4 regions of the Streptomyces sp. Tek67B01 genome follow, and region 1 is predicted to be linked to each of the others. Evidence: riboswitches for the same ligand, from Rfam matches in the RefSeq annotation. Region 1 holds a riboswitch; each other region holds the start of a gene.
What was found. Region 1 has a riboswitch for cobalamin ahead of ACV7NM_RS11435 (ribonucleoside-diphosphate reductase subunit alpha). Riboswitches for the same ligand answer to the same signal wherever they lie in the genome.
Positions count from the first base shown of each region.

Region 2: it holds a riboswitch for cobalamin, as region 1 does, so the genes downstream of both, ACV7NM_RS24360 (cobalamin biosynthesis protein) here and ACV7NM_RS11435 (ribonucleoside-diphosphate reductase subunit alpha) in region 1, are expected to answer to the same signal.
Region 3: it holds a riboswitch for cobalamin, as region 1 does, so the genes downstream of both, ACV7NM_RS10410 (energy-coupling factor ABC transporter permease) here and ACV7NM_RS11435 (ribonucleoside-diphosphate reductase subunit alpha) in region 1, are expected to answer to the same signal.
Region 4: it holds a riboswitch for cobalamin, as region 1 does, so the genes downstream of both, cobN (cobaltochelatase subunit CobN) here and ACV7NM_RS11435 (ribonucleoside-diphosphate reductase subunit alpha) in region 1, are expected to answer to the same signal.

Region 1 covers NZ_JBUYUY010000001.1:2,601,258-2,604,689, forward strand. The annotation lists gene ACV7NM_RS11425 (CstA-like transporter-associated (seleno)protein) at 1-162, shown strand, start outside; gene ACV7NM_RS11430 (GNAT family N-acetyltransferase) at 239-739, shown strand; cobalamin riboswitch at 793-916, shown strand; gene ACV7NM_RS11435 (ribonucleoside-diphosphate reductase subunit alpha) at 1,070-3,432, shown strand, end outside.
Region 2 covers NZ_JBUYUY010000001.1:5,423,535-5,426,966, reverse strand. The annotation lists gene ACV7NM_RS24375 (alpha/beta hydrolase family protein) at 1-202, opposite strand, end outside; gene ACV7NM_RS24370 (anion permease) at 555-1,814, shown strand; gene ACV7NM_RS24365 (hypothetical protein) at 1,843-2,064, shown strand; cobalamin riboswitch at 2,172-2,324, shown strand; gene ACV7NM_RS24360 (cobalamin biosynthesis protein) at 2,361-3,368, shown strand; gene ACV7NM_RS24355 (cobyric acid synthase) at 3,365-3,432, shown strand, end outside.
Region 3 covers NZ_JBUYUY010000001.1:2,362,478-2,365,909, forward strand. The annotation lists gene ACV7NM_RS10395 (hypothetical protein) at 1-212, opposite strand, end outside; gene ACV7NM_RS10400 (AMIN-like domain-containing (lipo)protein) at 362-853, shown strand; gene ACV7NM_RS10405 (flavodoxin family protein) at 872-1,603, opposite strand; cobalamin riboswitch at 1,686-1,911, shown strand; gene ACV7NM_RS10410 (energy-coupling factor ABC transporter permease) at 1,941-2,639, shown strand; gene ACV7NM_RS10415 (energy-coupling factor ABC transporter substrate-binding protein) at 2,639-3,022, shown strand; gene cbiQ (cobalt ECF transporter T component CbiQ) at 3,026-3,432, shown strand, end outside.
Region 4 covers NZ_JBUYUY010000001.1:1,606,229-1,609,660, forward strand. The annotation lists gene ACV7NM_RS07420 (precorrin-8X methylmutase) at 1-639, opposite strand, end outside; gene cobG (precorrin-3B synthase) at 636-1,955, opposite strand; cobalamin riboswitch at 2,279-2,405, shown strand; gene cobN (cobaltochelatase subunit CobN) at 2,446-3,432, shown strand, end outside.

The sequences.
Region 1 (3,432 bases):
TACTACGTACGGGAGTTCACCGGTGAGGCCGCCTACGACCGCTACGTGGCCCACGCCCGCTCCCACGACCCGGACACCGAGGTCCTCACCCGACGCGCCTTCGAGCGCGCCCGCACGGACTCCCGCGAGGCGGATCCGCGCGAGGGCTTCCGCTGCTGCTGAACCGGCCACGGGCCGCCGCGTATCCCCCCGGGAAACGCGGCGGCCCTTTCCGTGCCCGAGGGGCACACTCGATGCCATGGACATCACGATCAGACGGGCGCTGCCGGCGGAGTACGAGACGCTCGGGGACATCACCGCCCGCGCCTACCTGGAGGACGGGCTGCTCACGTACGGCGAGGACGACCCGTACCTCGCCAGGCTCCGGGACGTGCCCGGGCGCGCCGCGGCCGCCGAGGTGCTCGTCGCCGTGCTGGGCGACGGGCGCGTGGTGGGCGGTGTGACCTTCGCCGCGCCGGGCAGCCTCCTGTGCGACATCGCCCGCGCGGACGAGGCCGAGTTCCGGATGCTGGCGGTCGCCCGCGAGGGCCGCGGCCGGGGCGCAGGCGAGGCGTTGGTGCGGGCCTGCGTCGACCGCTCACGGGCCGTCGAGGGCGTACGGCGGCTGGTCCTGTCGACCACGCCGGACATGCTCGGCGCCCACCGGATCTATGAGCGCCTGGGCTTCGTCCGGTCGCCGGAACGGGACTGGGCACCCGTCCCCGACCTCACTTTGCTCACGTACGGTCTCGCGCTGTAGTCGGCGCGCGACACAACATCTAGGGGGTCCCCCAGGAGGGTGCCCCCACATGTATGCTCGTGCTCGCTGTCGCCGCAGGGGAATCCGGTGCGAATCCGGAACTGTCCCGCAACGGTATGAACTGCGCCCATTGGTGCACGAGCAAGTCCGAGGACCTGCCGACAGCGCGCCCGGCTCGACCGAACCGGGTACAGCCACGTCCGGGCCTCGCGGTTGGGCCGGTGGACGCCGCGCGGCGCAAGCGTGCCCAGAGTTGGGGACGCGCCCGCGCGCGCCCGCTCGCGCCCCGCACCGACGGTATCCCGGAGCCGAGTGAGGGAGAGCTCCCCCGTGACCATCGCGCCCGCCGCACCGCGCGCCGAGTCCGACCCGTCCGACAGTGCGACCAACGGCGGGGGCCATGGGGCCGCGCTGCTGCGTACCCTCACCGAGCTGACGGCCGACCTCCCCGACACCGACCCCGGCCGGGTCGCCGCCGCCGCCCTGCGCGGCCGCAGCGCCGCCGCGGACAAGGCCGAACTGCGCTCGCTGGCCACCGAGGCCGCGGCCGGGCTGATCTCCGAGGACCCCGCCTACTCCCGGCTGGCCGCCCGCCTGTTGACGCTGGCCGTGCGCGACGAGGCCGCGGGCCAGGGCGCGACCTCCTTCGCCGCGTCCGTCGCGGTGGGCCACCGCGAGGGCCTGATCGCCGACCGCACGGCCGACTTCGTGGCTGCCCACGCGAACCGGCTCGACGCGCTGGTCGAGCACGCCCTCGCCGAGGGCGCCGACGACCGCTTCGGCTTCTTCGGCCTGCGCACCCTGCACAGCCGCTACCTGCTGCGCCACCCCATCACCCGTCAGGTGATCGAGACGCCGCAGTACTTCATGCTTCGCGTGGCCTGCGGTCTCGCCGCCGACGACAGCGTGCCGGCCGTCGAGGAAGTGGCCTCGCTGTACCGGCTGATGAGCCGCCTGGACTACCTGCCGTCCTCCCCCACCCTGTTCAACTCGGGCACCCGCCACCCGCAGATGTCCTCCTGCTACCTGCTGGACTCCCCGCTGGACGAGCTCGACTCGATCTACGACCGCTACCACCAGGTCGCGCGCCTGTCCAAGCACGCCGGCGGCATCGGCCTGTCGTACTCCCGCATCCGCGCCCGCGGTTCGCTGATCCGGGGCACCAACGGCCACTCCAACGGCATCGTCCCGTTCCTCAAGACCCTCGACGCGTCCGTCGCCGCCGTCAACCAGGGCGGTCGCCGCAAGGGTGCCGCAGCCGTCTACCTGGAGACCTGGCACGCGGACATCGAGGAGTTCCTGGAGCTGCGCGACAACACCGGTGAGGACCAGCGCCGTACGCACAACCTGAACCTGGCCCACTGGGTTCCGGACGAGTTCATGCGCCGGGTGAACGCCGACGCCCACTGGTCGCTCTTCTCCCCCGCCGACGTCCCCGAGCTGGTCGACCTCTGGGGCGACGAGTTCGACGCCGCCTACCGCCGGGCCGAGGCGGCCGGCCTGGCCCGCAAGACCATGCCCGCCCGCGACCTCTACGGCCGGATGATGCGCACCCTCGCGCAGACCGGCCAGGGCTGGATGACCTTCAAGGACGCCTCCAACCGGACGGCGAACCAGACCGCCGAACCCGGCACGGTCGTCCACTCCTCGAACCTCTGCACCGAGATCATCGAGGTCACCAATGACGGCGAGACCGCGGTCTGCAACCTGGGCTCGGTCAACCTGGGCGCATTCGTCCTCCCCGAGACCGGTGACATCGACTGGGAGCGGCTGGACGCGACCGTCCGCACCGCCGTCACCTTCCTCGACCGCGTCGTGGACATCAACTTCTACCCGACCGAGCAGGCCGGCCGCTCCAACGCCCGCTGGCGCCCGGTGGGCTTGGGCGCGATGGGCCTTCAGGACGTCTTCTTCCAGCTGAAGCTGCCCTTCGACTCCCCCGAGGCGAAGGCCCTGTCCACGAAGCTCTCCGAGCGGATCATGCTGGCCGCGTACGAGGCCTCCTGCGACCTGGCCGAGCGCAGCGGCCCGCTCCCCGCCTGGGAGCAGACCCGGACCGCCCGCGGCGTCCTGCACCCGGACCACTACGACGTCGAACTGAACTGGCCCGAGCGCTGGGACGCGCTGCGCGCCCGCGTCGCCGAGACCGGCATGCGCAACTCACTGCTGCTCGCCATCGCCCCGACGGCGACGATCGCCTCGATCGCGGGCGTGTACGAGTGCATCGAGCCGCAGGTCTCGAACCTCTTCAAGCGCGAGACGCTGAGCGGTGAGTTCCTCCAGGTCAACGCGTACCTGGTGGACGAGCTGAAGAAGCTCGGCGTGTGGGACACGCAGACCCGCGAGGCGCTGCGCGAGGCCAGCGGCTCCGTGCAGGGCTTCGGCTGGATCCCGGCCGAGGTCCGCGAGTTGTACCGCACGGCGTGGGAGATCCCGCAGCGCGGCCTGATCGACATGGCGGCGGCCCGTACGCCGTTCCTGGACCAGTCGCAGTCGTTGAACCTGTTCCTGGAGACGCCGACCATCGGGAAGCTGTCCTCGATGTACGCGTACGCCTGGAAGCAGGGCCTCAAGACCACGTACTACCTGCGCTCCCGCCCGGCGACGAAGATCGCCCGCGCGGCGCAGGCGGCTGCCGCCCCCGCCGCCACGCTTCCGCAGGCCGTCGACGCCGACGCGCTGGCCTGCTCCCT
Region 2 (3,432 bases), 2.8 Mb from region 1:
GCAGCGAGGCGAGCGAGCGGGTCAGCGCGACCCGGCCGGCCGCGGTGGAGTGGACGGTGAGTCGGGGGCCGCCGGGCAGGGGTCGCCCGGGTTCGGGGCGGAGGGCCGCGTCGGCGGCGTACCGGCCGGCCGCGACGACGGCCGCGCCGGCACCGATCAAGGTCGCGGTGACGGCCGCTGCCGTCGCTGTGGCGGTACGCACCGCTCCAGTGTCCAGGCGCGACGGTGTGGAGGCCACCGGAGTAAGTCATTCCGCAACCGCCGGACAACGGTGGGTAACGTCGGGTAACACTTCCGGCCCGCCGCCGGCGACCGTGATCTGGGTCTCGTCGGGAGGGGCGCGAGGAGCCACCGGGACGCCCGGAAACGCCTGCCCGTGAGAGCCGATCACCCGCCGTGACGTGCCTTTTTCGTTGGATCTGGGGCCGAACCGGGAGGAAGGCCCCGATCGCGCCCGGAGCCGCGACACCACCCGACCTCCCCCAGTTCATCTTCCGTTCACTCAGGTTGCTTACGGTCGCCGAGCCACTGACGCCAAACAGAAGCCTGGGTAAATGGAGCACATAACGCTTCTCCTCGGGATCGTGATCATCACCGCTCTCGTGTTCGACTTCACGAACGGTTTCCACGACACAGCCAACGCGATGGCGACCACCATCTCGACCGGCGCTCTCAAGCCCAAGACGGCGGTGGCCATGTCCGCCGTGCTCAACCTCGTCGGCGCGTTCATGTCCGTGGAGGTCGCCAAGACGATCTCCAAGGGCCTGGTCAACGAGCAGGGCATCCAGCCTGAAGTGATCTTCGCCGCCCTGGTCGGCGCGATCCTCTGGAACCTCGTCACCTGGCTGGTCGGGCTTCCCTCCAGCTCCTCCCACGCCCTGATGGGCGGCCTGATCGGCGCCGCGGTGGCCTCGGCCGGCCTCGGCGCGGTCAACGGCAGCGTTGTCGTCACCAAGGTGCTCATCCCCGCCGTCGCCGCTCCCATCGTGGCCGGTGTGGCCGCGATGCTCGCCGCGCGGCTCACGTACAAGCTCGGTGGCAAGGTCGGCGGCAAGACCGCCACCAAGGGGTACCGCGCCGGTCAGATCGCCTCGGCCGGTCTCGTCTCCCTCGCCCACGGCACCAACGACGCCCAGAAGACGATGGGCATCATCACGCTCGCGCTCGTCGCGGGCGGCGCCCTGGACTCCGGTGCGAACCCGCCGGTCTGGGTCATCGTCTCCGCCGGCATGGCCATCGCGATGGGTACCTACCTGGGCGGCTGGCGCATCATCCGCACCATGGGCAGCGGTCTGACCGACCTCCACCCGCAGCAGGGCTTCGCCGCCCAGACCTCGGCCGCGAGCGTCATCCTGGCCTCCTCCACCCTCGGCTTCTCCCTCTCCACCACCCACGCCTGCTCCGGCGCGGTCATGGGCGCGGGTCTGGGCCGCAAGGGCGGTGTGGTCCGCTGGTCCACCGCCACCCGCATGTTCATCGCGTGGGGCCTGACCCTGCCCGCCGCCGCCCTGGTCGGCGCCGGCGCCGAGATGGTCATGCGCACCGGCAACGTCGGCGTCGCCGCCGTCGTGGTCTTCCTGGTCGCCTCCTGCGCCGCGATCTGGTTCATCTCGCGCCGCCAGGTCGTCGACCACCACAACGTCACGGAGGCCGAGTCGGCCGAGGCTCCCGGCGTCGTCACCACGGCCATGGCCGCCGTCACCGTCCCGCCGATCGCCGCCGCCGGTACCACCGCCGCGGTGACCGACGAGGACCTCAAGGCCACCATCCCGGCGGCCGCCCCGGCACCCGTGGCTCCGGCCGCGGCGGTCTGACCCCGAGAACGACAGAGGAATCAGCGGTATGAAGATCGACTGGGCAGCACTCGGCTCCGTCTTCGGGGTCAGCCTCTCCGCCACCGTCGCCCTCGTGGCCCTGTTCACCCTGGGGCTGGTGGGCCTCTCCAGGCACGAGGCGGCCACCGAGCAGGGTGGGGCCGCCACCGCGGCCCGCAGCGGCGCCTACGCGTGCTTCGCGCTCTGCGGCCTCGCCGTGGCCTACGCGATCTATCTGATCGTCAGCTGACGCGACGACCGTCGAAAGCTCCCCGCGGGATTCCCGTGGGGAGCTTTCGCATGCCCCCGCCCCGGCCGCCCCACCCCCCTCGCCGCAGGTCAACGGCAAGTTGACGGGCGTTCGCGGTGCGTGGTGGACTGCCCGAGCCAATACGGCGGCATGGAGAGGAAGTCCGGTGCGAATCCGGCGCGGTCCCGCCACTGTCACCGGGAGCACGCGGTCCGTGCGTCCCGGGAGCCAGGAACTCTCGCCACCGGACACCACGAACCAGGGCGCGGACCCTGAGCGAGGACACAACTGCCACCATGCGTGCCGATCGCGTATTCGCGTACGGCGCCACGGCGGGCCTGATCGGCGACCGGATCTTCGGTGATCCGCGCCGGGGGCACCCCGTGGCCGCCTTCGGAAGAGCCGCCGCCGCCCTCGAACGCGCCCTGTGGCGCGACGACCGGGTACGGGGCGTGGTCCACACCCTGACGTGCGCGGGGGGCGCGGCGGCGATAGGCGCGCTCGGCGCCCGCGCCGTGCGCTCCCGGCCCGCGGTCGCCCGTATCGCCCTGACCGCCGCCGCCACCTGGGCCGTCGTCGGCGGCACCTCGCTCGGTCGGGAGGCCCGCGCCATCGGCGGGGCGCTCGCCGCCGGGGACGGCGAGGTGGCGCGGGAGCGGCTGCCGCACCTGTGCGGGCGCGACCCGCAGGCCCTGGACGAGCAGCAGTTGGCCCGCGCGGTCGTGGAGTCGGTCGCCGAGAACACCTCCGACGCGGTCGTGGGGGCGTTGGTCTGGGGCGCCCTCGCCGGCGTGCCCGGGCTGCTGGCGTTCCGCGCCGTGAACACCCTGGACGCGATGGTGGGCCACAAGTCGCCGCGCTACCTGCGCTACGGATGGGCCTCCGCCCGGCTCGACGACGTCGCGGGCTGGCCCGGCGCCCGGCTGACCGCGCTCGCCGCCGTACTGGTCGGACCCGACCGGCGGGGGGCGGTACGGGCCTGGCGCGCCGACGCCGCCGCGCACCCGAGCCCCAACGCCGGTCCAGTGGAGGCCTCCTTCGCCGGGGCGCTGGGCGTACGGCTGGGCGGAACCCTCGCGTACGGCGGCCGGGTCGAGCACCGGGCCGTGTTGAACGGCGCCGCCGGGCGGCCGGTCGAGGTGTCGGACATCGAGCGGGCGGTACGGCTTTCGCAGCGGGTGACGTGGGTGGCACTGGGGACGTGTGTGGCACTGCGCTGTGCGGTGACACGGTGGTCGACAGCGCGATCGGCAGCGCGGTCGGCCTGGTGGCCGGCCCGGCAATCGGGGAAGGGGCGGGCATGAGCGGCTCGAAGCGGGGCGGCGGTCTGCTGGTCGCTGGGACCACGTCGGACGCGGGCAAGAGCGT
Region 3 (3,432 bases), 240 kb from region 1:
CCGTACGGCAGCGCGTTGCATATCTCGTCCGTGGCGACCCAGGGGTAGCCGCCCTTGCCCTCCTGCGAGACCTCCTCCCCGCCGCTTCCGCAGGCGGTGGCCCCGAGGAGAAGGACGGCGGCGATCGCGACGTGACGGTGGGGGCCGCGACCGCGATGGCCTCGGTGCGGGTCGTGCGGGTCGTGCGGGCTGTGCAAGCGGTGACGGCGCATCCGGGCTCCCCTGTCGCACGGTCCAAGTCCAGGCGCCACCATGCCAGGAAAGCCGCGCGGGCACCCCGGGATCGCGCAACCGCGGCGGCCCGGCGGGCGTCTTGAACGGTGTCACCCTTGTCCCTGTCTCTCAGAATCGGGGGGACGTCATGCAGCACGTACGTCGCCGTCAGGTCACCGCACTGCTCGCGGGCGCTCTGCTCACCGCCGGGGTCGCGTTCGCCGCGCCGGCCTCCGCCGCCTCCACCACACTGGTCACCAATGCCCGCTGGGGCGGCCACTGCACCTACGACCGGCTCGTCGTCGACCTCCAGGGAGCCGCCCCGCCGGTCACCGTCACGCCCGTCCCCCAACTCGTCTACGACGGGTCCGGCAAGCCCGTCCCGCTGCCGGGGAAGTACTTCCTGGAGATCAGGCTGCACCCGGCCGCCGGGCACGACGACGCCGGCCACAACGTCTACGTGGGGCCGAAGCTCCAGCAGATCGCCCTGAGCAAGCTCAAGGGCATCGCCTTGACCGGCGACTTCGAGGGGTACGTGACCTTCGGCGCCGCCTTCGACACCCCGCCCACCTACGACACGAGCGTGCTGCACTCCCCGGAGCGGCTCGTCCTGGACTTCCCGCACCCGGCCACCTGCTGACCGCGCCGCGACCCGCGGCTACCGGTGCTCGGGGTTCGGGAAGTCGAAGCGGCACCCGGCGTCCCACTCCGAGCGCCGGTTGCCGTGCGCGGGAATGCCGCCGGCCCTCTTGAGGAGGGCGGCCAGGTGCATGAGGTTCCAGCTCATGAAGGTCGTGTTCCGGTTGGTGAAGTCGTTCTCGGGACCGCCCGAGCCGGGGTCCAGGTACGAGGGCCCCGGGCCGGCCTCGCCGATCCACCCGGCGTCGGCCTGCGGCGGGATCGCGTACCCGAGGTGCTGGAGGCTGTAGAGGACGTTCATGGCGCAGTGCTTGACGCCGTCCTCGTTGCCGGTGATGAGCGCCCCGCCGACCCGACCGTAGTAGGCGTACTGGCCCCGTTCGTTCAGGAGCGAGGAGCAGGCGTACAGCCGCTCGATGACCTGCTTCATCACCGAGCTGTTGTCCCCGAGCCAGATCGGGCCGCACAGCACCAGGATGTCGGCGTCCATGATCCGGCTGTACAGGACGGGCCACTCGTCGCTCTCCCAGCCGTGCTCGGTCATGTCGGGCCAGACACCGGTGGCGATGTCGTGGTCGACGGCGCGGACGAGCGAGGTCCGGGCCCCGGCGGCCTCCATGACCGCGCGGCTGCGTGCGATCAGGCCCTCCGTGTTGCTGGTCTCGGGGGACCGTTTGAGGGTGCAGTTCACGTACAGGGCGCTCAGGTCGCCGTAGTGGGGGGTCTGCGGGGATGCGGAGTCGTCGGTCATCCCACCACCCTGCTTTCCACCGGACGCGGCCGCCGGCGGGCGCGCGCGGAAGGGCCGGGTTGTGACCCGTCCGGACGGCCGACTAGGGTCAAGAGGCCTTGGTGTTCGGGAAACCGGTGGGAAACCGGTGCGGCCCTCGCCACTGTGATCGGGAAGTCCGGCTCCACTCTCCCCCAGACACTCGGTCCGGGAGGTGCCCCCAGCGGGAAGCCACTGGGCCCGCGCGGGAGACCGCACGGCCCCGGGAAGGCGGAGTCAGGGCGTCAGCACCCGTGAGCCAGGAGACCGGCCGGGGCGCGTTGTCCATCCACGAGGTGCTGGAGAGGTCTCCCCACTCATGCATATCGCCGAGGGCTTCTTGCCCCCGTTGCACGCGGCCGCCTGGGCCGTCGCGGCCGCCCCCTTCGTCGTACACGGTGTCCGCTCCCTGACCCGCGAGGTCAAGGCGAACCCGGAGAGCACGCTGCTGCTCGGTGCGTCGGGGGCGTTCACGTTCGTCCTGTCGGCCCTCAAGATCCCGTCGGTTACCGGCAGTTGTTCCCACCCCACCGGGACGGGGCTCGGCGCGATCCTGTTCCGGCCTCCGATCATGACCGTGCTCGGGACCATCACCCTGCTGTTCCAGGCCCTGTTGCTCGCCCATGGTGGCCTGACCACGCTCGGCGCGAACGCCTTCTCGATGGCGATCGCCGGGCCCTGGGCGGGGTACGGCGTCTACCGCCTGCTCAAGCGGTTCGACGTGCCGCTGATGGTGACGGTCTTCTTCGGCGCTTTCTTCGCCGACCTCGTCACCTACTGCGTGACCAGCGTGCAACTGGCGCTGGCCTTCCCGGACCCGGCGAGCGGATTCGCCGGCGCGCTCGCGAAGTTCGGCGGCATCTTCGCGGTCACGCAGATCCCGCTGGCCGTCAGCGAGGGGCTGCTGACCGTGCTCGTCATGCGGCTGCTGATGCAGTCCAGCACCTCGGACCTGGTCCGGCTGGGCGTCGCCAAGCTCACGGTCCGTGCCCGCGACGAGCAGGAGGCGGCGGCCTGATGGGCGGCACGAGCAAGAACACGAAGATCAACGTCCTGCTGCTGTTCCTGGTGGCCGCGCTCGCCGTCCTGCCCGTCGCGCTGGGCATGGGCGACGACAAGAAGGAGCCGTTCGCCGGCGCCGACAACCAGGCCGAATCGGCGATCACCGAGATCCGGCCGGACTACAAGCCCTGGTTCTCCCCGCTGTACGAACCCCCCTCCGCGGAGGTCGAGTCGGCGCTGTTCGCGCTCCAGGCGGCCCTCGGCGCGGGTGTGCTCGCCTACTACTTCGGGCTGCGCAGGGGCCGTCGCCAGGGCCTGGCGCAGAACCGGGGCGTGCGAGGCGGAGGCGAGCGGGGCGGGGACGCAGAGGTCCCCCCGGCGTCCTCCACGGAGTCCTAGCCGGTGCTGCCCATCGACGTGGCGGCGCACGGCAGCCGTTGGCGCCGGCGCCATCCGCTGGAGAAGGCGCTGCTCGGGCTCGGGCTCACCGTCACCGCCGTCGCGCTGCCGCCCTGGCCCGGCGGCCCGCTGGTCGCGGCGGCGACCCTGGCCGTGCTGCTCGGTCCGGCCGGGGTCGCCGGACGACAGCTGTGGCGGGCCTTCCGCGTCCCGCTGGGCTTCTGTCTCACCGGGGCGCTCCCGCTGCTGTTCGCGGTGGGCGGCCCGGCGGGGCCGGTCTCCCTGGCCCCGGACGGCCCCCGGCACGCGGCGGAGCTGCTGCTGCGCGCCTCGGCGGCCTCGCTCGGAGTGCTGCTGTTCGCCTTCACCACCCCGGTGTCGGACGTACTGCCCCGGCTGGTGCGGGCGGG
Region 4 (3,432 bases), 1.0 Mb from region 1:
CTCGCTCGCGATCGCGTTGACGGCGGCGGCGGCGATGGCACTGCCACCGCGCCGGCCGCGCACGATCAAGTGGTCCAGCCCGGAGGGGTGTGCGGCGAGCGCGTCCTTCGACTCGGCCGCGCCGATGAAGCCGACCGGTACGCCGATCACGGCGGCGGGGCGCGGCGCGCCCTCCCCGATCATCTCCAGCAGCCGGAACAGCGCGGTCGGCGCGTTGCCGACGGCGATCACCGAGCCCTCCAACAGGCCCCGGTCGCGCCAGACTTCGAGTGCGGCGGCGCTACGGGTGGTGCCCATCTTCGCGGCGAGTGCCGGTACGGCCGGGTCGGAGAGGGTGCAGACGACCTCGTTGTCGGCGGGCAGCCGCTTGCGGGTGACCCCGCTCGCCACCATCTGTACGTCGCACAGGACCGGGGCTCCGGCGTTCAGGGCCGCCCGGGCCCGCAGCACGACGTCGGGCGTGTAGCCGAGGTCCTGGGGCAGGTCGGTCATCCCGCAGGCGTGGATCATGCGCACCGCGACCTGGGCGACCGAGGCGGGCAGCCCGGAGAGGTCCGCCTCGGCGCGGATCGTGGCAAAGGACTGGCGGTAGATGGCCGCGCCGTCCTTCTCGTACTCGAACACTGTGTACTCGCTCATTTCTTCGCTGCGTCGTGGGAGGTGGTGCGGCGTGCGTCCCTGAGGGCCGCGGCAAGGTCGGAGGGGTGTACGCCCTGGTGCGGGGCGCGGCCGGGGACGCGGAGGTCGTACCCGTCGGGGGTCGCGAGCACGTCCACCCAGGCGGTCCCGCGCGGGTGCCCGCAGCGTCGTTCGCATCCCGACCAGTGAACGGGCACCGGCCCTGCCGCCCGCGCGGTGACGTCCCGCGCGTCGGCGCGCACGTCGCGGTGGGAGCGGGCGCACCCCGGTTGGCCCGTACAGGCGGTGACGGATCGTCGGGGGTCGGCCGGGGCGGTGATCAGCCCGGCGTCGGCGAGGGCGGCGAGGGCGTCCCCCGCGGCGGGGGCGGTCAGTCCGGGGACGACGATCCCGCGCCAGGGGGTCAGGCGCAGCCGCCCCGTGAGGCCCGCCAGGAGGCTCCACTGGGCGGTGGTGAGGCGGCCCAGGGGCGCGAGCACGGAGAGCGCGACGCTCTGCCCGGGCCCTTCGACCAGGCCGGGTTCGGGGGCGGGATCGGAGGACGCGCCGGCCGGGGGCGCGGCGCCGGTGACGGGAATCGCGGTGGCGGTGATCGAAGAATCGGCCAACCGAACCCTCAACTCCCGTACATCGAGAGGATGTTCGGGAGGCAATTCGGTAATTCGCCAGGACCGCGCGCCGGCTTCCCGTGCGGCGTCGAGGAAGTACCGGGCGGCGACGAGGGCGGCCCGGGGCGCGTCGGCGGCGGCCAGCAGCAGGCCTTCGCGGGCGCCTGCCGTCGTGAGCAGGGCGTGCTCGGGGCCCCGTGCGAGGAGGGTCACGTCCGCGTCGAGGCGACTCACGTCGCCGCGTCCGTCGTCGAGGGCGAACAGGAACCGCCCGGACAGGGCGGTCGCCTCTTCGCTCGCGCAGAGCAGCCGGTCCAGCTCCGTGACCCAGGGCGCCACGTCGGGCAGCCCGCCCCGGTCGAGGCCGGTCAGCGGGGAGGCGACGACGTTGCGGACCCGCTCGTGGGAGGGCGCGGGCAGGAGCCCCGCGTCGGCCAGGACGCGGGCCAGTTCGCCTCCGCAGCCCTCCCCGAGGCCGCGCAACTGGGCGTTGCCGCGCGAGGTGAGGTCGATGTGCCCGTCGCCGAGCCGGTCCGCCGCGTCGGCGAGCATCCCGGCCGCGTGCGCCCCGAGCATGCCGCCGGGTATCCGCACCCGGGCGAGGTACCCGTCGTCCGCCCGGTGCAACCGCAGCGCGCCCGGGCAGGCGTCGCCTCGGTCCCGTATGACGGGTTCGTCCCGCGATGCGGCGGAAGGGGGCTGGGGCATGGCCGCGAGCATACCCACGATTCTGCGCCCGCCCGCTGTGTCGATCACCACCACTACCGGCCACATCCGGCCCCGCCGCACAATCCAGCCCCGCGACACAACCCACCCCCGCCGCACAATCCAGCCCGCCCCACAATCCACCCCCGCCGCACAATCCAGCCCCGCCGGCGTTTGAGGCGCAGGGGCCCGGGGGCAGAGCCCCCGCAACGGCCCGCACCCACGCCCGCGCCGCAACCACACCGCACCCCGCACCCGCGCCACAGGCATCCCGCACCCCGGCACCCACCCCCTCCCCCGGCCACCTAAGATGACCACCGGCGGGCCACACGGCCCGTCATCGCCGAGGACGGCGACATGGGAGGAAGCCCGGTGCGATTCCGGCGCGGTCCCGCCACTGTGAACCCCGCCGAGCGATCGGTCGGGTGAGTCAGGAACTCCCGCTGTCCTCACTGCCCGGGGCGCGGAAACCCCGAGGAAGGCCTGCCGCCGCATGATCCTGCTGCTGTCGACGTCCGACACCGATCTGCTCAGCGCCCGCGCCGCCGCCAACGGCCCCGTCCCGTACCGGTTCGCGAACCCCTCCCGCCTTCCCCTGGACGACCTGCCCGCCCTCCTCGACGGGGTCGAACTGGTCGTCGTACGCCTCCTCGGCGGCCTGCGCGCCTGGCAGGACGGCCTCGACCTCCTCCTGGCCCCCGACCAGCACCGCCCGGTCGTGGTCCTGACCGGCGAACAGGCCCCCGACGCGCAGCTGATGGAGGCCTCGACCGTCCCCATCGGCATCGCCGCCGAAGCGCACGGCTACCTCGCCCACGGCGGCCCCGCCAACTTGGACCAGCTGGCCCGCTTCCTCTCCGACACCGTGCTGCTGACCGGCCACGGCTTCGAACCCCCGGCCGCCGCCCCCACTTGGGGCCCGCTGGAGCGCACCCCGGCCCGTACCACCGGTCCCCGCATCGCCGTGCTGTACTACCGCGCCCACCAGATGAGCGGCAACACCGCTTTCGTGCACGCCCTGTGCGAGGCCATCGAGGCCCACGGCGCCCAGCCGCTCCCCCTCTACGTCTCCTCCCTCCGCGCCCCGGAGCCGGAACTGCTCACCGCCCTGGAGTCGGCGGACGCCATCGTCACCACCGTCCTCGCGGCGGGCGGCACGAAGCCCGCGACCGCCTCGGCGGGCGGCGACGACGAGTCCTGGGACGCGGGCGCGCTGGCCGCGCTCGGCGTGCCGATCCTCCAGGCCCTGTGCCTGACGGGCTCCCGCAGCGCGTGGGAGGAGAACGACGAGGGCCTGTCCCCGCTGGACGCCGCCACCCAGGTGGCCGTCCCGGAGTTCGACGGCCGCCTGATCACCGTCCCGTTCTCCTTCAAGGAGCTCGACGAGGACGGCCTGCCCGCCTACGTCGCCGACCCCGAGCGGGCCGCCCGCGTCGCGGGCATCGCCGTACGCCACGCCCGGCTGCGCCACATCGAGCGC